Regions from separate parts of the Anaerostipes rhamnosivorans genome, predicted to be linked through region 3. Evidence: riboswitches for the same ligand, from Rfam matches in the RefSeq annotation. Region 3 holds a riboswitch; each other region holds the start of a gene.
The links. A riboswitch is a leader RNA that binds a small molecule or an ion and turns the genes downstream of it on or off. The one in region 3 is predicted to bind cyclic di-GMP.

Region 1 (7,927 bases), 510 kb from region 3:
AGCCTTTCGTCTTGGCGCTGTACGGCCCGTATACTCTCTTTCCGGCAGAGTCCAGACGATATGCCCGAATCCTGGTATAATACTGCATGTTCTTTTTCAACCCCCCGGCATTCTTTTGTACAGCGGAGGTAATCCACTTCTTTGTATCAGGCAGACGGAATCCTGAATCAGATGAGACAGACACCTCGTATCCGGCCGCTCCCTGCACTTTCGTATAACTCACAGAAAGAGTGGTTCCCACTGTCTTTTTCAAACTTGTCACCTTCGGCGCTTTTAATGAGATCTTCTGCCATTTGGCATACAGATGATAATCTTTTTTCTGTGTCAATGTCTCAATTCTGCTATGGAATCCCGCATCCGTATACCACCCGGCAAACAGATAACCGCTTCTCTCCGGTGCATTTAAGCGTATCGGCACGGCAGTAAATGCTGACGGATTTCCCGGATGATTTCTTCCACCGTTCATGGCATATTGAACTTTATAGATCTTCCGCTTTACCGTGATGTCACAGCTCGCCTCGGCTTTGCTTCCGTCCCGGGCCTTTGCAGTCACTTTAGCTGTGCCCTCCGCCAATGCCGTGACCCTTCCCGAGCTGTTGACTGAGACAGCCTTACTATTGCTGGACCATGACACGGACTTATCATCTGCACTCTGGGGCTGTACATCTGCCTGCAGGACAAAGCTGTCTCCTGGATACAGATCTTTTGTGGTCTGATTAAGCCGGATGCTCTGGACCTTCTGTACTTTATTACTTACGGTTATCTTAACTGAGGCAGATACTCCGCTGCCGTCTGCAGCTGTGGCTGTGATCTCTGCGGTTCCTTCTGAGACTGCAGTTACAGATCCCTTGTCATCCACTATAGCTGAAGATTCGTTAGAAGACTTCCAGATCAGTCTGTCATCTGCGTCGTCTGGAAGAACTCTTGATCTGATATGTATCGTGTCACCTACAATCATCTGCCTGTCGCCTCCGCCAAGGATCACCGATTTTGCTTTTGGGCGGTAGGAAAGCAGTCCGCTGTCTGTCTTTTGGCTGTCAGAGTATTGGTTGGAGCTGTCAACTGCACTGATCTTAGCCTGATAGGTTCCTTTTCCGTTGAAATACTGTGAACAGTCATAGGTTTCTGTCTTGATGTTCTTGACCGTAGTAAGATATTGTCCTTCTTCAAAAAGTTCAATTATATAGGAATCCGCATTGGGCACCTTATCCCATTGAAGTTTACCGTTTCCCTGTTCATCCCATCTGACATTTACGGGTGCTTCAAGCTGAGGGACCTTCTTTAAAATCCCTGTATATTTACTGCCGTCTTTCTCAACTTTCATTAAGTGACCGTCTGTATCTATAAGTACAATTCTTGTGATAGTGTCGTCTGACAGAGTATCCGCCGTTAGATAAACTCCTTCCTCGATCGTTCCGTTTTCTGGAAGAATCGTGAGTGAAATCTGCGTACTGAAAATTTCCGCAGTGATCTTTTTTCCGCTGGTCATGACCAGGTTTGCGTCACCCCCATCGGTGTCCATATTCGACACCTGGATATCTCCATTTACTTTTGCTGCATCATCCAAACTGTAGATGTAAAGATCTTCTGTCCCCTCGATACCTCCATGAATAACGATCTCCTCATTTTGCTGGGAATCCGGAGCTAAATCCAGCATCTGCCATCCCAGCACCTTTCCCTGGATATCCCCGTTATGAAGAATCAGGATTCCCTCTTTATTTTCGTCCTTAATAGTTCCATAGCTTCCGCTTAAAATATCCATCTGCTGAGTATCCTGGGAATCTGGTACACTCTCATATCTGATATCCGGCGGAGTTCCCTCCATAGTAAGATTGTTCTCAAATGAAACACCGACTCCTTTTATGATGACGCCGTCGCGTCCGCTACAGGCACTAAAATCCAGTTTAAGGTCGTGGATCTGAGTAAAATCTTTAATGGTCAGCGGCTGCGTAAATGTTAATTTGGCAGGTGCACTCTTGTTTCCTGAAACTTCAATCGAATGTCCCGGTAAAGAAAGAACCAAAGCTTTATCTACCTGTGTATCGCCTACAATTTTAAAAACTATATTTTCTCTTCCTGTGGAAGCCGCCTGCAATGCTTTTGATAAAGATGCAAATGCCTGATCTTCAGACTGTCCTGTATTGCTGTCATCACCATCCTTCCCATTAATGTAATAGATGCTTTTCGATGATTTCTTTTCTACCCGCCATATTTTATTCGTGCCAGTCACCGTTGTGCGGATTTCCCAAGGCAGCTGACTGTTGTTCAATTCCAGAATTCCGGCAGACCCAGGCACATCCGATATAATCTGTCTGCCTAAGGAAGCCAGTACCTGGGCATATCCACTGATCCTGCCTTTTACATGCAAATCTGCATCTATATTCAAAACAGCAGATCCGTTCAAATCCATATCACCAGTTAAAGTGGTCCCATTTTCTGTAGTCAGTGTGAGTGTTGAACTCAGCGAAACATTCTTCACATTGATCAAAGTATAGACACTGACCGGATAGGTAATATTCAGCTGATCCACATTTTGGATAGATCCCAGCAGCTTTTGTCTTGAATACAGATTCAGTACCAAAGCAGTATCCAGCTGATCCGTGTCCGCATTGGAGCGAATCGTGATCTCGGATCCATCTGCCACCTTGGCTCTGCCTTTTCCATACCCATAGATCCCGGCAAAGTTACCGCCCGCCACGTCAATGACTGCCCGTCTCCCGGAGATCTCTGATCCGTCTGGGCTTCCGGCATAGATGTAAGCTTTTTGATTGACATTTTGGTTAGTAAAACACTGGACAGAATCTGTCATCGTCAGAGAGTATCCGTTGGCATAAAAGCAACGCCCATCTGCTTCTGTAGATGGTGTTTCCAGCCGGATGCTGTCAAACTTTAAATCATTTCCCTGTGCGAGACCATACCGCAGTGACATAAACACCGATGAAGTTTCTCCCTTGACCGTGAGCATTTTGTCCTCCGGTGTAGTCAGCTTCCCCTGATGCACATAGTTGTCGACAATGACAATGGTTCCTCCATCATTCACCAAATCAAATGCTTTGTTTATATCCTTCAATGGTCTTTCTTTCGTACTGCCGTCTCCCGATGTGGGAAAATTCATAGAGCTGGTCAGATACACTGTATCCAGACCTCCCTGTTTTTTCACACTTCCCATGACCGTATTAGGTGTGATCACCCAGGAAAACACCATTGACAAAGTCAGTATATATACAGCGAAACGCTTCCATATCTTTTTCATTCCAATTCCCTCCAAAACAAAGTGGGCAAGCCCACACATCATTCCTATAGAATAAAAAATGCACTGCCTTCTCCCCTGAACGCAATGCATACAAACTGCAGCTGGCTGTCATAATCCCTAAAATCTTAGACCCTTTAGCTTTGCGTCACAGGCTTTCGCCTGCTTTGCCCAATATTCAAATCTATCTTTACCTCATCAGTATAGTTTATTTCCTACAGAAATACAATGAAAAGGCTTTAAGAATCCTGTATTCTTTTACCTTTTTTTATCCTGATAATATATTTTCTCCAGCTCTCACTGCCTGTTTACCACAACGATACCTCCACACACAAGGAGGATGGACGCCATGTTGACAACAGTAAAAACATTTTCCCTTAAGAGCAGGCCGGATAACAGTGTTCCGAACACTGGAATCAGGAGATTATAGATGGAAATGGAGCTGACCTGATAGTGGGACAAAAGCCATGTCCAGACGCTGAATGCCACTGCTGAGAGAACCGCCATGTAAAGCAGCAAAAGCAGACCCGCACTGGAGAAGGTCAGCGTTCCGTTCCCTGTGTAACCCAGGACGAGAAGCAGGCCGCCTCCGAGTAAAAGCTGATAGCCCGCGATCAGCATGACATTCATGGACTGGGCCAGCTTTTTACTGTAGATAGACGCAAGACTCTGTGAAAGGGCCGCCATGACGATAAATCCCTCTCCGTTCCAGGCAAAGCCTCCAAGGCTCCCGCCCTGCAGATTGATCAGCACGATTCCCGACAGTCCCACCGCACAGCCCAGGATCTTCTTCACTGACAGCTTGTCGTTTTTGAAAAACAGCGGCGCTAAAAGGACAGGGAAAAAGGCTGTAAACGAATTGATGATGGACCCCTTGGCCCCTGTGGTGTGGGCCAGGCCAACATAAAAAAAGTAATACTGGATGGTTGTCTGGAGAATCCCCAGGGCCAGCAGCTTTTTAAATGTACCTTTTTTTGGCAGAGGTTTTCTCCTGCTCTGGGCCCCCAAAACAGCCAGCACCATGATTCCCGCAGCTGCGAACCTGATACCCGCAAACAGCAGTTTGCTGCCAATATCACTGCCTTTGATACCAAAGATGTCATACCCTAATTTTACGCTGGGGAAAGCACTTCCCCATAAAAACGTGGCAAGCACCGCAAGGCCTGCCATAACCGCCTTATTATCTTTTTTCATCGTTTCCTCCGCTCTTTTTGTTTTCTCCCATTCTATCATGTTTTCACTGGCAAATAAGAACCATTTTGATTTGTATTTATTTTTATACATTTTAACTTTTTATTGACAATCAGGGTTCAAGGCGTATAATGGGAACCAATCAAGAACAAAGGCGTTCCGATCACACGATTGGAATGCCTTTTTTGATGTCAATGGAAAAAAGGAGGATTATATTATGATGAAAAAAGTTGTTGTGGTCATCAAACCTGAAAAGCTCACGGATGTAAAACACATCCTGGAAGCGCACAAGGTTTCCGGACTTATGATCTCCAATATCATGGGGTATGGAAATCAGAAAGGATTTACCCAAAAATACAGAGGAAATGAATTAAATTCAAATCTTCTTCCTAAGATCAAAGTCGAATCTGTGATGCCGGAGGAGGTTGTGGATGAGGTGACCAAGGATATTGTAAACACTGTCCGCACTGGAGAATTCGGAGACGGTAAAATCTTTATCTCTCCAGTGGAAGAGGCGATCCGGATCCGTACCGGCGAGACCGGTAAAGACGCTTTATAAGCCGAATGCATGAATTATGGAAACAATAAAGTGTAAACAACATTATCAAAGGGGATAATGCAGTCAGGCCATTACAAGTAACCTTGTAACGGCAGGCAGGCATTGTCCCCTTTTTATTTAAAGGAGGATATGTATATGAGCGTTCAGCAGTTATTGAATATCGTATGGACTTGTATCGCGGCTTTCCTTGTCTTCTTCATGCAGGCAGGATTTGCGATGGTAGAGACAGGGTTCACCAGAGCGAAAAACTCAAGCAATATTATTATGAAAAACTTAATGGACTTTGTCCTTGGAACCCTTTGCTTCTTTGTGATCGGGTTTGCCCTCATGTTCGGAGGAGACAATCCGATCATCGGGACCACAGGTTTCTTTAACCCAACATCCATTGATCTTCAGCAGTTTAAAGATCTGACCCCCGGGGTCTTCATGATCTTCCAGACTGTATTCTGTGCCACAGCAGCCACCATCGTTTCCGGCGCCATGGCAGAGCGTACAAAGTTTTCATCTTATTTGGTTTACAGTGCCCTGATCAGTCTGGTCATTTATCCGATCACCGGCCACTGGATCTGGGGCGGCGGATGGCTGTCCAATCTAGGCTTCCATGATTTCGCAGGCTCCACTGCAGTCCATTCAGTCGGCGGATGGCTGGCACTGGTAGGGGCAGCCACGGTAGGTCCCCGTATCGGAAAATACAAAGCCGACGGAACTCCAAGAGCTATCCCGGCCCATAACATTGCATTAGGCGCACTTGGTGTCTTTATTTTATGGTTCTGCTGGTTCGGATTCAACTGCGGTTCCACAACTGCCGCCACTGACACCCTCGGTTCCATCGCCATGACCACCAACCTGGCTGCTGCTGCATCCACCCTTGTCGCCCTGGTCATCACATGGGTACGCTACGGCAAACCGGATGTGTCCATGACATTAAACGGCTCTCTTGCCGGTCTTGTAGGTATCACTGCCGGATGTGACGTGGTATCAAACTACGGTGCCATCGCCATCGGTGCCATCTGCGGGGTTGTAGTTGTGGCAATGATTGAATTTCTCGATAAAAAAGCAAAGATCGATGATCCAGTCGGAGCCTGCGGCGTACATTTAGCCTGCGGTGTCATCGGGACTCTGCTTACGGCATTCTTCGCCACCGGCAGTGCGTTAAAGCTTATGGACATCACCCGCGGCGCTTTCATCAAAGCACAGTTTATCGGAGTTCTCGCCGTCGCGGCATACTGTGTAATCGGCGGTCTCGTGATCTTCCAAGGGCTGAAACATACCATCGGGCTTCGTGCCTCCGAGGAAGAGGAAATCGCAGGTATGGATATATCAGAACATGGGATTTCCGGATATGCTGACTTTCCTCTGAAGAGTGACCACTAATACTTCAGGTATATCCGGGGTCCTATCCTCCGGATATATAAATGACAAGAATTTGACTAGTTTTTACTTGTCTGTTGACTCTTCTTTGACAGACTACGATGATATACTGGACGACAAAAGCCCCTGAATTCAAACTCAGGGGCTTTTGTCTATCTACTGCCAGCTGTGAGAGAATGAAACACAGGCGCCCCCAGAACTCAAATTTTCTATCTTCACAGATCCTCCCAACAATTCAGACAACTGCTTTACAATATATAAACCCAATCCAGAATGTCCGCCCTGACTTTGGCGTGCTTCGTCCCCCCGATAAAATCTTTCGAATGCTTTTTCCATATCCATAGAAGTGAATCCCATTCCTGTGTCACTGATCCTGTAAACAATAAATTGATTATGCTTTTTAACAAAAATACGGATTTTCCCTCCTGCAGGGGTATACTGCAGACTATTTGATAAAATATTGTCCAGTATCCTCTCCAATTTATTCACATCTGTGATAACAGTATCAGGTATCTCATCATTTCGTATCTCAAGAATCATCTTTATATTCTTTCTCCTTGCCTGTAAATCATAATCATATATTTTACGCTGAAGAAATTCCAGCAAATTAACAGGACCTTTCACCACTCCTGCTCCTGAACTTTCGAGTTCAGAAGTATATTGCATTTGATTCACTAATAAGACACTTTTTTCTATATTTTCTTCGATCACTGTGAGGTACTGCTTCTGCTCCTCATCCACATCAGTGTCATCAGACAATGCCTCGGAATAAGCCTTGATGATTGACAAAGGTGATTTCAGATCATGTGCCAAGGCTTCTGTGATCTCCACACGATCTTGTTCAAGTTTCCACTGTGCAGACAAGGATTGTTTCAATTCTTCTTTCATTTCATTAAAAGCTGTACAAAGTTCTCCCAGTTCATTCTCCGCATGGTAATCAATATCAAAATCAAGATTCTTCATTTTAATCTGCCTGGAACCATCCGCAAGAACCTGTAGTGGATGAGATATTTTTTTTGCATAATTTCGTGAAAATAAAATGGTAAACAGAATCATATAAAAAAATGGAGCAGATATAAGGAATAGGGAAGCGATGCTTACCCATAGGCTGCTATTATTTACCGCAGGCAGATTAAGCTTGTAGACTAAAGAGACCGCGCCGTTTATCTTACCCATATGGTCAATGACCGGAATCACGTGAACATAAAACCCTTTTATGTGGAATGTAGTGTTGAGACGCTGATAGAGTTTCTGTTGTGAATCAAAAATCTGCTCTTCATAAGTGCCATGCATTATATTGCCGGAATGGTCTGCTGCCTGATAAAAAAAGCCCTCACCGTGGACTAATTCTTTTAACTTGTCCTGTCCCCTGGAAGACAATACTGCTGCTCCTTCCTCGTGCACATAGTTCTCCACCTTGGGAATCTGTTGTTCGTAATGATTTTCTGGATTTATAGATTTTTTATTTAAAGCATTTACAAACAGAAATGCGGCCGCTGCATAAGTGATCATCGACACAAAAAGCGTCGAAAGTATAATATACACAAGTGTCATGC
Region 2 (7,927 bases), 470 kb from region 3:
TGACAACATCATCGGGAAGTCTCTGGTTCAATGCTCTGGCGATCCGCTCTCCCGCGATCTTTGTGTCGGTATCAAACACTGCCACATTGCCAAGGGCATGGACTCCCGAGTCAGTGCGGCTGGCGCCGATCACTGTGATCTGCTCATCTAAGAGACTGCTGAGCTTTTCATTGAGTATCCCTTCTATGGTTGCGTCCTTGGGCTGTATCTGCCATCCGCAGTAATTTGTACCGTCATATGCCACTACTAACTTAATCCGTTTCATCTGCCCACCTCACGTCTATCTTCCTACCGGGCAGAAAAATCCAAGGTAAACCATCAGTGCCAGAAATAAAAACAGGTACAGATAAGCCAGCAGATCTCTTCTGCGGTATTGCAAAGGCTTCATCTTTGTACGTCCCTCTCCGCCATGATAGCATCTGGATTCCATCGCCATTGCCAGGTCATTGGCCCTTCTCACTGCCGCCACAAAGAGAGGCACCACGATAGGCACCATACTCTTCATCCGATGCAGGAAACTTCCGTTTTTAAAATCCACTCCTCTGGCAGTCTGCGCCTTCATGATCTTGTCTAACTCCTCCGTGAGAATCGGAATAAACCTCAGGGCAATGGACATCATCATGGCGATTTCGTGCACAGGAACTTTTATAATATTTAAAAACCCCAGAGACTTTTCCAGACCATCTGTCAGCTCGTTGGGTGTGGTGGTGAAGGTCATAAGGGAAGTGCCCAGCACCAGCATCACCAGTCTTGTACCCAGGTAAACAGCTGTCACAACTCCTTCTTTGGTGATCCTGAAAATGCCCAAATGAACGATGGCCTCTCCCGGAATAAAGAAAATATTGATGACCACAGAGAACAGCAGAATTACACCCACTGCCTTCAATCCCCTGACAATAAAGGAGAGCGGAACTGTGGAGATTCCGATCATCACTGCAAGAAACAGTATGGATGCCGCATAGGTCAGCGGAGATTTTGAGAAAAACAGTGTTACAACATATATTAACGTCCCTAAAAGCTTCACCCGCGGATCCAGCCGGTGAAGAATAGAATCTGATCTGTAATATTGTCCTATGGTAATATCTTTAATCATATGTTTGTTCCTTCTTTAATGTTTCTAGGATCGCCGTCTTGGCATCTTCAAGAGTCAGGATCTCTCCCTCAAGAGGGAATCCCTTTTCCTTCAGATCATTGGCCAGATAACGGAAAAACGGAACGGACAGCCCCATCTGCTCCAGTTCCTTCTGGTGGGAGAACACCTCTTCCCTGTCACCGTCAAACTCCAGTCGGCCCCGGTTCATGACGATCATCCGATCCACATAGGATGCGATATCTTCCATGCTGTGAGACACAAGGATGATCGTGATGCCCTGCTCCTGATTCAGACGCTTCAGAAGATTTAACAGATGCACTCTTCCTTCCGGATCCAGACCTGCAGTGGGTTCATCCAGAATGAAGTATTTCGGCTTCATAGCCAGGATACCGGCAATGGCAGCTCTTCTCTTCTGCCCTCCGGAAAGCTCGAAAGGAGACTTCTCAAACAGCTCTTCTGCCACTCCCACATCTCTGAGCGCCTCTTTTGCAGCCTGCAGCGCCTCTTCTTTGGAAGCCCCAAAGTTCATAGGACCGAAACACACGTCCTCCAGTATGGTCGTCTCAAACAGCTGATGCTCCGGGTACTGGAAGCAGAGACCCACCTGGCCGCGGAGGCTTTTGATATCATAGTCCTGGGCATGGATATTCTCCCCCTCAAAATAGACATGTCCCTTTGTAGGTTCCATCAAGCCGTTCAGATGCTGGATCAGGGTAGACTTCCCCGATCCGGTATGGCCGATAATCCCAATAAATTCTCCCTCTCCGATCTCTAGATCCACATCAATCAGGGCAGGCTTTTTTAAATCGGAATTATCTTCATATATATAACTTACTTTTTCTAAACTAATTGACATAACTCTTCCACCAGTTCTTCCCTTGTCGTTATCGTATCAGAAAGCCTGATTCCTTCCTTCTTGAGCTCATAGGCAAGCTCTGAGGCAAACGGCACTTCCAATCCGTATTCCTTGAGCTGCTTCACATGGGCAAAGACTTCCTTCGGTGTTCCGTTCATGACTACCTTTCCCTGATCCATAACAAACACCTTATCAGCCATCAGGACTTCTTCCATATCATGCGTAATCAAAATGATCGTGATCTCTTTCTGCTCATTAAGCTCTCTGGCCAGAGACAGCACATCCCGTCTCCCCTTGGGGTCCAGCATCGCCGTGGGCTCGTCCAGCACAATACACTCCGGCTCCATAGCCATGATGCCGGCAATAGCCACCCGCTGTTTCTGTCCCCCGGATAAATGGTTGGGGCTGGCGCTTTTATAGGCTGTCATCCCAACTCCCTCCAGGGCTCCCGCCACACGTTTCCATATGTCTCTTGTGGGCACCCCGATATTCTCCGGGCCAAAGGCCACATCCTCCTCCACCACAGAACCGACAATCTGGTTATCCGGGTTCTGGAATACAATACCTGCACTTTGGCGGATTCTAAGGATCTGCTTTGGATCTCTCGTATCCATACCTTTCAGATATACGGTACCGGATGTGGGCTGAAGCAGTCCGTTGATGTGCTTCGCCAGGGACGATTTCCCTGATCCATTGTGTCCAAGGATCGCAATGAATTCACCCTTTTCCACTGTCAGATCCACTCCGTCCACAGCGTTGACTGTCTGATTCTCTTCTTCCTTCTCCCCATATGTTATATATTGATGAATTAAATCTCTAATCTGTAATATTGACATTGGTTTCTCCTTTGGCATATGCTCCATTATATCAATAAAATGCACTGGAAACAATAGGTATTCATTGACATTACGGCAGCGAAATCATATACTGGATATATAAACAAGAACCGCGGGGAGCGGCCTTTATAAATGGGCAAAACCGGGGAAATCCGGTGACGCAAAGCCAAGGGCCTAAACCATGTTATGGTATGGCAGCCGGTTGCTCCATTTTACCTACAGGACATCATGATCTATTTGATCTGACAGTTCTATCAATGGATCTTATACTGCACTTTTTATGTGCAGTTTATCTTACGTTGTATATTTTAAAGATAAAATAGACTCCGGCAGTATTCTGCCGGAGTTTTTTTCGTCAGCATGTAGTTTTTGTTTAATTAAAAGATCATAAGGGGCATTTAAGGGGGAATCACTATGAAGAGATGGAAAAGACACACCATTGTGCTGGCGGCTACGCTTTTGGCATTTATTGTGGCAACACTCGGCAATCTAAGTTACGCAGCCGATGAAACAAAGGAGAATAAAGAGGCGGCTCAGGCCTCCGCAGTATCAGAGACACAGAACAAAACCACCGAAGAGGCAGCTTCAAACACACAGCCGCCGACACAAGCTCCAACCACTGACGCAGTGTCTGAGACGGAACAGACCACTGAAGCATCCTCAACAGAACAGCTGGTACCGGAACAAAGCGATCCGTCTTCTGTCACCGCAGCCGGCAGTACATCCACGGGCAGGTCTACGGAGAAAACGAAAAAAACTGTCTCCGATGAGAATTCAGGTATACTGATCGAGGGCTCAAATCTGTATGCTCAGGGGACACCTATTGTAATAAAGAAAGACTCTGACGGCAAAGCATATGTATTTGACTCAAAAGGGCAAACCCGGCTGTCTGAAACTCCGGTGACCTCTGGCTTTTCAATCTATGGCGGCGGAAAGAATAAAACTGTGAAGTCCAATGTCAGCATCGTCATTCAGAATGTTCAGGTATCCTCCGTATATGGCGGTGGTTACTCTGACGGCACCGGTCCTGCGGATGTCACCGGAAATGTTCTCATCACAATAAGCGGTACCGTAAACGCTTCCAAAGTCTACGGGGGAGGTTATGCCATGGCTTCCAAAGGCAGCGCAAGCGCCAATGTATCTGGCTCTGTCACAGTTGATATTCCATCTGTGCCGTCTGGAAACCACGGAAATCTTTACGGAGGCGGATATGCATACACCACAAATTCCTACAGCGCTTCGGCCAACACCGGCTCTGTCAGCTTCAGCGTAACCGGACGAACCTACTCTCTGCGTGGCGGAGGATCTGCCACATCAAAGGACTCAGGTTCTGCAACTGCTGACGTTTCTGGATCGATTTCCTGTACGCTTAAAAACGTTGACATACGTGAAGTCTATGCAGGCGGGTATGCGGACGGTGCCAAGGCCCGCGCAAAGGCAGGTTCCACAACTACGGCCTTCCAGGGCCAGGGTAATGAAGTGATGATTTTCCAGGGTGCCGGCAATGCAAGCAACAGTGCGTGTGCCGACGTTACAGGAAGTGTCAGCGCCGTCATGTCCGGCTGTTCCAATATTTATGGTTATGTGACATCCGGCGGAACCTCATACAGCGGGGGCTCTGCGGATGTATACGGCTCTGTCTCCCTGACCGTGACCGGCTCTGTCTCCCCGGTAGATGAGCAATGGGGCAATCTCGTGGCTGCCGCCTTTAACGGAGGAGGTTCCGCCAACGGTTCCGGCTCCCATGCGGATGTTAAGGGTTCAAGCTCCGTTACCATGAAGGACAGCAGCATTGTGGGAACGATCATTGGAGGAGGCGGGTCAAGTCAGGGTGGGTCCGCCAAAGTCACCCAGACATCAATCTCCCTCTCCAATGTGAAAGGATGTGAGTATAAAGGTACCATGTATTACGGAGATTATATCGCGGGCGGTGAAACCGATGACGCAGACGCTAAAGACCTTGCAGCATCCGAGAAAAGTACCGTGACAGTCTCAGAGAGCAAGGTTGAGTTCTTATGGGGAGGCCTTCTTATGAAAGGGGAATCACTATCCTCCAATACGGACTCCGAACTGATCCTCAAAGATAATACGTCCTCATTTGACGGAATTGCTAATTTCAATACATTGAATATAAAACATACACTGAATCTATCCTCCTTTGAACCAAAATCTCAAACAAAGCCTACTGCATTAAAGACATCCGGCCTGGACGTAGGAGATACAGCTGTGGCCTTCAATGGCTCCGGCGCAAAAGAAAACTGGTTTACCTTAAAAAACGGAAAACTTAAGTATCAGTCTGATTCCGAATCTGCAACCTGGAACATCGCTTCCTTTGGAACTGCTTCCGGTTCAATTAATGTTGATAAGACTCCCGAAGTACCCGATATGACTATAGAAAATAATATAGCCGATGAACTCCTTACTGAAGAAGATAGCCAAAAGATTGCCGACGGAAGTACTGTAGAAATTATTTTAAAATCGGAGCCTGTATCCTCCCCCTCCAAAAAGATAGAGGATCTGCTGAATAAGGAGCTGAAGCGTACTTCCGCCCAGCAGGCTATGCTCCTGGATATCAATCTCCTGAAAGTAACGGACGGCACGGAAGAAAAAATCCCCACAGTGGGAACCCCGCTTATGCTTACCTTTGACGTGCCGGAGGAATACCAAAGGGAAGGCCGGGAATACCTTGTAATCCGGCTTCATCAACGGGAAGACGGTACTTATGAGACTGACACTTTAAAAGACTTAAACCCCGATCCTGACAAGGTTACAATTGAGACTGACCGGTTTTCTATATACTCTCTGGATTACAAAGATACACAGGATTCCTCAGACACAACAACAGAACAAAATACTGAGAATTCTTCTACTGGAGAAAACATGACCACTTCCAAACAGAAGCAGACATCCATAGGCAGGCGGAGTACCTCATCCAAAGCCACGGTCTCTAAGAAAGAAACTTCAGCTCCAGAACACAGCAACGCTGTTTCCTATAAGAAAACAGCGTCCACTGGAGACCACAGAGATGATCTATCATCCCTTTTCATGGTGCTCTCAGGAAGTCTGATCTGTTCCGGAGTACTTCTTACAAGACGTTTGAAAAGATAATTTAATTTCATAATATGTACAATAAAAAAGTAGCAGAAACGAATTCTGCTACTTTTTATATATCTGATCTTAAACTAATTCAATTAATACTTCTAAAGCACCGTCACCTTTACGCTGCGCGATCTTGACGATCCTTGTGTATCCACCGTTTCTGTCTGCATACTTTGGTGCATACTCGTTGAATAACTTTTCTGTCAGATCAACATTCTTAGTGTTAGCTTTTTTTCCTGCAAGTTCTGTCGGAACTTCTTTCACCGGATATAATACCTTTAACATCTGTCTTCTTGCATGAAGGCGGGAAGGCATATCCTTTGTGATCTCCTTCTTTACTGTCTCATATACAGTAACTTTCTTTCCGTCTACAACTTCTTTGACACGTTTTCCATCACTGTCTTTCTTTGCCACTTTAGCATCGACAGTAACTGTCTCAAAGTTATCTTTTTCTCTGACTGCCATAGCGATCAGTTTTTCAGCGATCTTGCGGATCTCTTTTGCTTTTGCCTCTGTTGTAACGATCTTTCCTCTATATAAAAGATCTGTTACCTGTGAACGCAATAATGCTTTTCTCTGGGAAGAAGTTCTTCCTAATTTTCTATACTTTGCCATTGTAATGACCTCCTGTGATTTTTCGCCATGCTTACTTCATACCTTCAGCCTAGGCGGGTCTTTTTGTATCTTTTACTCGTCCCCTGAATTCAGTGCCAATCCAAGTTCATTTAATTTTGCAAGAACTTCTTCTAATGACTTGCGGCCCAGGTTTCGGACTTTCATCATATCCTCTGAAGTCTTGTTGGTCAGTTCTTCTACTGTATTGATGCCCGCTCTCTTTAAGCAGTTGTAAGAACGAACGGATAATTCCAGTTCGTCAATGCTCATCTCCAGAACCTTTTCTTTTTCGTCGTCTTCCTTTTCTACCATAACTTCAGCAGTCTTGGCATTCTCAGAGAGATCAACAAACAGGTTCAGGTGTTCGCACAATACTTTTGCAGCGAGGCTGACCGCCTCGTCCGGTGAAAGTGTTCCGTTTGTAAAGACATCCAAAGTAAGCTTATCATAATCTGTCACCTGTCCTACACGGGTGTTCTCCACCTTCAAGTTCACACGTTCTACCGGTGTATAGATTGCATCTACAGCGATCTCATCAATAGAATTGCCGTCCTTGTCTGCTTTGTCAGCACCGACATAACCACGGCCCTTTGTGATCGTAAGTTCCATATCCAGATGTGCATCATCTCCGCTTAATGTAGCGATGACCATATCAGGATTTAAGATCTCGATATCACTGTCAGCCTTGATGTCACCGGCAGTTACGACACCGCTTCCAGAGCATTCAATAAAGGCCTGTTTTGGTTCGTCTGTTGAACTGTTATTCTTAATCGCCAGGGACTTGATATTCATGATGATCTCAGGGACATCCTCTTTCACTCCCGGGACTGAACTGAACTCATGCAGTACACCCTTAATCTTTACGGCACTGACTGCAGCGCCCGGCAGGGATGAGAGCATGATCCTTCTCAAAGAATTCCCGAGCGTCGTTCCGTAGCCGCGCACTAACGGCTCGACTACAAAACGCCCAAAGCGGTTATCTTCAGAAATCTCACTAATCTCAATATTTGGCTTTTCAAATTCAAACATTTAAGCCCTCCTTCTGGGTTAGGAATTTGTTGAGGGTTATTACGATTATTTAGAATATAACTCGACGATCAGAGTCTCATTTACAGGAACGTCGATTTCTTCTCTTGTAGGAATTTCCTTAACAGTTCCGCTTAATGCTTCCTGATTTGCTTCTAACCAAGAAGGAACCATTCTTCCGCCTGTGACTTCTAAGATTTCTTTGTATCTAGGAGAAGTTTTGTGATTTTCTTTGATCTCGATCACATCACCTACAGATACTTTGTAAGAAGGGATGTTCACAGTTTTGCCGTTTACAAGCACATGCTTGTGGTCAACGATCTGTCTGCATTCTTTTCTTGTTCTTCCAAATCCGAGACGGAATAATACATTGTCAAGTCTCAGTTCCAGAAGAGTCATAAG
Region 3 (7,927 bases):
AAAAAACAAATGCACCATCACGTATACTACAAAGATCAAAGGCGGTGCACTCCAGTTTACTCAGAAAGCAGACGGAAGCTCACCTTCAATCTCTTTTAAGAATCATGTGTATCTTGAGTGGGATGGAAACAAACAGGATATTATAGGAACTGGAACAGTCAACATCCAGACATTTGTAACAAAAAAAGGAAGCTATAACAGCAGTAAGGATCAGTTTGACTGGACCATTTGGCTCAGATCAAAAGGTCTTTATATCCATAACATGACGGTCACAGAAAAACTTCCTGAAGGCCACAAGCTGGTGGAAGGAAGCCTCAAGTACGGAAGTACAGTTCTTGGGACAGAGAAAAGCACGGGACAGCCGTACTATGAAGTGAGCGGAAACAATCTCATCATTCATTTTCCAGAATTGATGCTGCCTACGGACCAGAATGATCTGACACTGAGCACGGAGACGGATGAGACAAAAGAAGAGACAAAACCGGAATCTGTAAAGGCGGTAAATGAAGTCAGCGTATCCGCAGATGAGTTTAAATCAGAATTAACAGCAAAAGCAGAAGTAAATGTAAGTTATACTCCGAATGTAGAAAAGACAACATCATATAAAAAAGGAAACTTTGTAGAGTGGACGGTCAATATCAACAAAAATAATGCGGTCCTGACAAAACAGAAAGCGGAGTTGACAGACACACTCCAGCCGGGGTTGGTCTACAGAGAAGGATCTGTAAAACTCTATGATGTGACAGATGGAAATAAAAAAGTCGCCGATGTAGCTGAAGATTATGATGAAACATCAGGAAAGATTGTGTTTACACTTCCGGAAGGCGTCGATCTGGCCCATCAATATAAGATGGTTTTCATCACAGATGTGACAACAGCTACAAAGAATGTAAAGAATACAGTCACATTTGATGCCAGTGCCAAAGAGACAAAAGCTACCAGCGGCAGTGTGCCATTGATCTTACAGGGCATGAACAGCGGGCTCACAGGAGACAATATCCGTTTCATCCTCAATAAAACGGATTCTGAAAATCAGGCTCCTTTGGAAGAGGTTGAATTCCAGCTTTACGATCATAACAGAGATAAAGTGGGAACTCCTCTGACCACAGACGCAAAGGGCAGGATTGCCTTTGATGCAGGACTGAAATATGGAAACACCTATTATCTGAAAGAAACAAAAGCGTTAGACGGTTATGTTCTGGACCAAAAAGAATATGAGCTGACCATCGGAGAAAAAGACTCAGGTCAGGTCCTTGTGCAGTTTGACGGCAAGGATTACAAGTTTACTACAGATGAAAACGGAACATTAAATTTTGATTTTACAGTAACCAACGATGCAAAAAGAGGCTCTGTACTGCTTAAGAAGGTTAGCAGTGAGAATGCTTCCGAGTCACTGGAAGGGGCGGAGTTCAGCATTTACAAGGAAAACGGTGAACTGGTAGCACAAGGACTCAGGACTGATGCCCAGGGAATGATCCAGTTTGATTATTTAAGGTTCGGCAGTTATTATTTTCAGGAGACAAAAGCACCGGAAGGATATAACCTGGACGCAGACACAAAATATACTTTTGAGATCAATGACCAGGCCGTGGAGACTCCGGTGACTGTTGAGGCTGAGAATCTCCCGACAAAGGTTGCTGTGCTCAAATTAGATGCACAGACAAAGAAGGCTCTCTCAGGAGCAAAGCTTCAGATCATCAAGGTTCAGGAAGATGGATCAGAGCAGACCGTTGAAGAATGGACTTCCACAGAAGAGGCTCATCAGGTTACAGGGAAACTAATCCCTGGGGAAACGTATTTTCTGCGGGAAACAGAGGCTCCATTTGGATATGAGCTTGCCGAGGATGTAGAGTTTACAGTCGAAGCCGGAGGAGAGCTCCAACAGATCGAGATGTACGACGAACCGTCACCGGAAGATCCATACTATGGAGACAACGAGGAAGAGACATCATCAACTGAGACAACGACAACCACAACAACTTATGAAGAACCAGAAGATTCCTATTACAAGGAAGAGAATAAGACCTCTAAGACTTCCAGTGAATCAGTGACCACTGTAACAGAGTCTGAGGTTTCCAGAACTGGAGACAGAAGTTATACAGCTTTATTCATTTTAGCTGCGGCAGGCGCGGCAGGTGCGGTATGGATCCTTGTAAGGAGAAGACGCAGATAATAAAACTTAACAGGAAAAGGGATACTTACTGAGGCGGACAGTTTCATAAGTATGAGTTATTTACCACTATTTCCGTCGCGCTTTTGAAATGCGCTCCTCCAATAGTGGTAAATAACTATCGTAGGTGGCGCCTTTTGTCTTGCAACAGCCATCTCCAGCAGACATTACGTCCATTTTCACCAGTTCGGAGGCCTTGCATTCGAAGGGACGTTAGTTTTTCTTCTTGAAGTAAAGACTCGTAGGCGGTGCGCATTGCGCAGTGAGGCTGTCTGAGCGTCAGCGAGTTCCGAACGGGCCGCCGGAGAGGCTTTGCTGAAAGTTAGAAAATCTTACGTCCCTGAGACAGCAAGCCGGAGAACTGGTGAAAATGCATCCCTTTTTGTTCCATAAGATAGTTCCGCAGGCGTGATGCACATATATGCGTAAGGAAATTACTTGACTTATTTTGGTAAACATAATATGCTTAAAGTAGCAAGTAAATAGGCAAACCTGCTGAAAAGCAGTGACGCAAAGCTAAAGGGCCTTGGCGGTAAAGCCGTGGCAGCCAGCTGCCTCATAAATGATTATTTATGTGTAGATTGAAAATCCATTGGGTTTTCAGTCTTTTTTGTTAATCATGAGAAATGGGGGATCTATTATGTTTAAGAAGAGAAAAGTAAGAAGAAAAGCGGCACTGATCTTTGTGGCAGTGTTCACGGTTGCGGCAATCCTGGGAAGCAATCACCTGAAGGGGTTGTCAGCGCAGGAAGAAGAGATGGCTCAGAACACAGGAACCACGGAACAGATGACAACAGAGGGTACAGAGTCAACAACGCAGGTCACCGAAGCAGAGAAAACCACAACGGCGGCCACAGAAAAGACGACAGAAGTTCAGGCCACAACACAGGCTGACACAAAAGTCCAAAAGGCGGCAACAGCTTCAACTGCAGAGACGAAGAAAAGGACTGCTGTTAACAAGAGTAAAGCTTCCAAAAGCGCTGTTATAATAAACGGAGATTTTACAAAGTTCCTTACAAAATTTGAGTTTAAGGACCAGAAAACAGGAGAGTCATTTTCTGACACTCATCCAGTGACAAAGGACAGCAGCGTTCTGATCCGCTATGAGTTTAAGATTCCGAACAATGTAAATATTGAGGGAGGCTCTACATATAAGCTGAAGCTTCCGAGTGTTTTTCATTTAGAAAACCTTACCGGTACGGCGAGAAAGCTCAATGAGAGCCAGCAGGCAGCGGTAGATGAGGTCCCGAACTGGACCATTCACAGTGACAATACGATTACGGTAGCATTTCCGAAGACGCTGACAGAATCCAACGTGGAAGGATATATACAGATCCAGTGCAGTGTGGATGCGGAAAAACTGGTTGACCAAGTGATCATCTTTGACCTGGGACAGCTGGAAGGCTATGGGAAAGAATATAAGACCGATGTGGAACCAGAGGTAACAAAGAAAAGCCCTAAGGTGAAAAAGTCAGGAACCCTGAACCGGGATGACCAGACCATCACCTGGAGTGTTACGGTGACTCCGGACGCAGGTGATAAAAATCTGAAGGGATACAAGCTTACCGATACATTTAAGAATCCAGAAGAGCAGGAATTTGTCAGCGGCTCCATGACGCTGGATGGGACTCCGGCTGCAGATCCCACACTGACGGAAAAGGGGTGGGAATATACATTTGGAGATGTTTCAGATGGGGATCATATAGTCACATATAAAACAAAGATCCCGGACAAGTATTTCGAGGACATGAAATACAATCAAAATGGATCTGCCCAAATCAATAATAATATAACGAATACTGTTAAAATAGAAACAGCGGACCAGAAAGGCGAAGCAAGTTCCACAGCTTCTGTCCGTGCGACACAGTATCAGTTTATTAAGACAAAAGATGAGAATGGTGCAAGGGGATATGATGAGGCAACGGACAGAACCTGGCTTGGGTATAAGCTGTCAGCGATATATGATAATGGAGGAAGGATTGTAGAACCGGTGTTGATCTCCGATCAGCTTCCTTCCGGCACTTACTTGAATGAAGAACAGAATACGCTGAGAGTTAACTACGGGGATAAGGATATTATCCTCAAAAAGGTCTCTGGCTCCGAGCCTGGAATCAACCAGTATACTTACGATGAGAAGACAAACATCCTGAAAATAAAGCTGGATCCTAAACAGACTTCCGCCAATGTTTATTATAAGATCTGGTTGGATACAGAGGGAAACCATGGAGAACTTTCTTCTAATCCCAAGAATAACGCAGTCATAACAATCGGTAACAATATTGAGTTGACTGAGTGGGAAGATGGATTTGGCTGGACTCCCGGATATGAAACGAAAAAAATAGATCTGAACAAGTCTGGCAGTCTGGTAAATAAGGATGGAAAGCAATTTATCGACTGGAAAGTAACGATTAACAAGAACCCTTCGAAAAATGTGACAGGGAATGTCGACTTTACAGATACTCTCGGAGACGGCTTGGAATATGTCAGCGGCAGCTTTAAAGCCAGCTATGGCGGTAAGGATTACACTGACCCTGTAGTCCAGGGCAACATCATTAAATATACGATTAAGAATCTGGGTAAAAATGTGTGTACCATCACATACCGCACAAAAATTACCAGCGATCTTGATCTGAAACAGATTGGGGACAGCACTACTCATACCGGGACAAAGTTTAGTAACCAGGTCAAGCTTTTCTGGGAGGATAAGGACAAAGAGACTTCCGGGCAGGGTGCAGTGACCATTAAAACAGACCTTAAAAAAAGCGGTGCTTATAATGCCAAAGAAGACAGATATGACTGGACGGTCACAGCAAATTCCTACGGTCTGGCATTTCAAAACTTTGTAATGACAGATAAGCTTCCGGAACATCATACTCTCGTAGATGGAAGCCTTAAGTTTGGAAATACTGTGCTCACGAAGGATCCAAACGCAACGGCGCCATACTATGAGGAGAACAATGGAACGATTGTGATCCATTTTCCGGGAGATCAGATTTTTACATCTGCCTCTAAGATCACACTGAGCACAACGACTGACCAGCCGAAAGAAAAGACAGTCACAGCCGTGAATACGGTCAGTGCGGCAGCGGATGAGATCAGCGGTGAATTGACTGCGAAAAGTACCGTAACCGTAACATTTACTCCGAGTGTGGAAAAAACTACATCCTACAAAAAAGGAAACTATGTAGAGTGGACTGTTGATATCAACAAGAATCACAAAGTGCTTACAAAGCAGAAAGCTAAGCTTACAGACAATCTTCCCGCAGGACTTACATATAGAATGGGTTCCGTAAGTTTGGTAGATAAAAGCAATAAGGATACAGTGATTTCAGGCGTTGAGGCAGAGTATGACGCCATTGACGGTAAGATCGTATTTACCCTGCCGGATGGTTTGAGCCTCGATCACTATTATCAAATGAAGTTTATCACAGATGTTACCACAGCCACCGGGGAGATCAAAAATACGATCACTCTGGATGCCAGCGCAGAAGAGGTTTCTTCCACAACGGAAGAGATCCCGCTTATTCTGGAAGGAGCCAGCAGTGGCTTAACCGGTGACAATATCCGCGTCATCGTTCAGAAAAACGAGGCCGGCACTACGTATCCTCTCGAAAATGTAGTATTTCAGTTGTATGATTCCAATAACAACAAAGTGGGTGATGAAAAGCGCACAGACGAAACTGGAAGAATTGCGTTTGATGCAGGCTTAAAGTATGAAAATACTTATTATTTAAGAGAAGTCCAGACTTTAGACGGATACGAACTCCCGGCGAAGGATTTTAAGTTAGAGATTGGACAGAAAGTGACAGGGCAGAGCAAAGTTGCCATTATATTTGACGGAACTACATACAGCTTTGAACCAGACAGCACTGGGACCTTAAACATTAAGCTGGGGATTGATAATATGGCTAAGAGGGGTTCTGTGGAACTTCTGAAAGTAAACTCTGAGGATGCCGCGGAAGTGCTGAAGGATGCGGAATTCAGTCTGCATAAGAAAGATGGCACGCTGATTGCTGAGAATCTGAAAACAGATGACCAGGGTAAAATTAAATATGATTATTTAAAATTCGGAGATTATTATTTCATGGAGACGAAAGCTCCAGAGGGATTCAAATTGGACAGCGGTAAAAAGTATGCGTTTACCATCAACGATGAAGCCATAAGTACACCGATCGTTATAACAGCAGAGAACGAAGCTAAGTATGGCTCTGTGGAGCTTAAGAAGCTTGACAGCGAAGATGAGACAAAGACTTTGGCAGGAGCGGAATTCAGCCTATACACCAAGGATGGAGTCCTGTTGGAGGAGGGCCTTAAAACTGATGAGAATGGTACACTTAAGCGTGGACATCTGAGATTCGGAGATTACTATTTTCAGGAGACGAAGGCACCGGAAGGGTATCACCTGAATGGAGATACAAAGTATGAGTTCACCATCAACGATGAGTCTGTGGAAACTCCGGCAGGGGTTTCTGTGGTGAATGTTCCGACGAAGGTTACCATCTCCAAACAAGATAGTGAAACAAAGGAACCTTTGGCGGATGCCAGGCTCCAGATCCTTAAAGTTGAAGCCAATGGCGCAGAAACCCTGGTTGAGCAGTGGACCTCTGACGGTACAGACCATGTGATCACTGCAAAGCTGGCCGTCGGACAGGAATATATTCTGCGGGAGATTGAAGCTCCGTTTGGCTATGAGAAAGCTGCTGACATCAGGTTCACAGTCAGTGAAGATGAGGAAATCCAGAATATTACCATGCTGGATGTGGCATCTGATGACGATGAATACAGAGGCAGTACAACAGAATCTTCCACCACATACACAGAGACAACATCCTCTGAGGATGAAGAGGATTCTTATTACAGAGACGGAGGATCCAAGACCTCCAGCAAAGTAATTGAAAATGAAACCACGGCCACGGAGGTGACCAGTACTGGAGATAATTCCAAGACGGCACTGCTTGCAGCCATTGCGGCAGCAGGAATCGGAATCATCTTGTTTGTAGTACGAAGAAGGAAGTATAAAAAATAACAGAAGTATATGCAGAGAAGCAGGCTGATGAACGCCTGCTTCTTTTTTAGGTATATGGGACAAGGGTTTGTGGATATATTATAGTATGAAGAAATAAGGCGGGACGTGAATGTGATTGTATCGCTATCCGGCATTATCATCCCCTTGATTTTGTTTGTTATTATTTTATATGGACTGATATCAAAAAAGGAAATGTACCAGCCGTTTCTGGAAGGGGTTCAGGATGGATTTAAGGTGGTTCTGGAAATCGCGCCGACACTTATTGCGCTTTTTCTGGCAGTCCAAATCTTCAGGACCTCAGGAGCATTGGATCTGCTGGTGTCTGCATTAACTCCGGTGGGAAAACTCTTGAGGATACCAAAGGACGTGCTCCCGGTAATCTTCGCAAAGCTGTTTTCATCCTCAGCGGCCACGGGATTCCTTCTGGATATCTTTAAGAATTTTGGTCCTGACTCAACTCAGGGGGTGCTGTCATCCATTATTTTAAGCTCCACAGAGACATGTTTTTATACAATGTCTATCTACTTCTCAGCAATACATATAAAGAAGACGAGATATACGCTTACCGGAGCTCTGCTGGCAACCTTCGCGGGAGTTATGGCAAGTGTGATCCTGACGGGGATGCAGTAAAAAGGAAGCTGGAACATTTTTGTTCCAGCTTCCTTTTTAATTGTTCTTTGTTTCATAGTAATTCCGGAAATACTCCATGATCCGGATCAACAGCCGTTCGT

Region 1: it holds a riboswitch for cyclic di-GMP, as region 3 does, so the genes downstream of both, AR1Y2_RS03085 (Ig-like domain-containing protein) here and AR1Y2_RS00550 (SpaA isopeptide-forming pilin-related protein) in region 3, are expected to answer to the same signal.
Region 2: it holds a riboswitch for cyclic di-GMP, as region 3 does, so the genes downstream of both, AR1Y2_RS15900 (autotransporter outer membrane beta-barrel domain-containing protein) here and AR1Y2_RS00550 (SpaA isopeptide-forming pilin-related protein) in region 3, are expected to answer to the same signal.

What each region holds. Positions count from the first base shown of each region.
Region 1 is NZ_CP040058.1:616,487-624,413, reverse strand. It holds gene AR1Y2_RS03085 (Ig-like domain-containing protein) at 1-3,253, opposite strand, end outside; cyclic di-GMP riboswitch class I at 3,347-3,432, opposite strand; gene AR1Y2_RS03080 (DMT family transporter) at 3,548-4,444, opposite strand; gene AR1Y2_RS03075 (P-II family nitrogen regulator) at 4,662-5,000, shown strand; gene AR1Y2_RS03070 (ammonium transporter) at 5,136-6,374, shown strand; gene AR1Y2_RS03065 (HAMP domain-containing sensor histidine kinase) at 6,528-7,927, opposite strand, start outside.
Region 2 is NZ_CP040058.1:3,226,899-3,234,825, forward strand. It holds gene truA (tRNA pseudouridine(38-40) synthase TruA) at 1-265, opposite strand, end outside; gene AR1Y2_RS15885 (energy-coupling factor transporter transmembrane component T family protein) at 281-1,093, opposite strand; gene AR1Y2_RS15890 (energy-coupling factor transporter ATPase) at 1,086-1,949, opposite strand; gene AR1Y2_RS15895 (energy-coupling factor transporter ATPase) at 1,934-2,785, opposite strand; cyclic di-GMP riboswitch class I at 2,911-2,995, shown strand; gene AR1Y2_RS15900 (autotransporter outer membrane beta-barrel domain-containing protein) at 3,200-5,893, shown strand; gene AR1Y2_RS15905 (bL17 family ribosomal protein) at 5,963-6,499, opposite strand; gene AR1Y2_RS15910 (DNA-directed RNA polymerase subunit alpha) at 6,572-7,528, opposite strand; gene rpsD (30S ribosomal protein S4) at 7,574-7,927, opposite strand, start outside.
Region 3 is NZ_CP040058.1:107,499-115,425, forward strand. It holds gene AR1Y2_RS00545 (MSCRAMM family protein) at 1-2,173, shown strand, start outside; cyclic di-GMP riboswitch class I at 2,646-2,729, shown strand; gene AR1Y2_RS00550 (SpaA isopeptide-forming pilin-related protein) at 2,811-7,196, shown strand; gene AR1Y2_RS00555 (spore maturation protein) at 7,308-7,826, shown strand; gene AR1Y2_RS00560 (MarR family winged helix-turn-helix transcriptional regulator) at 7,863-7,927, opposite strand, start outside.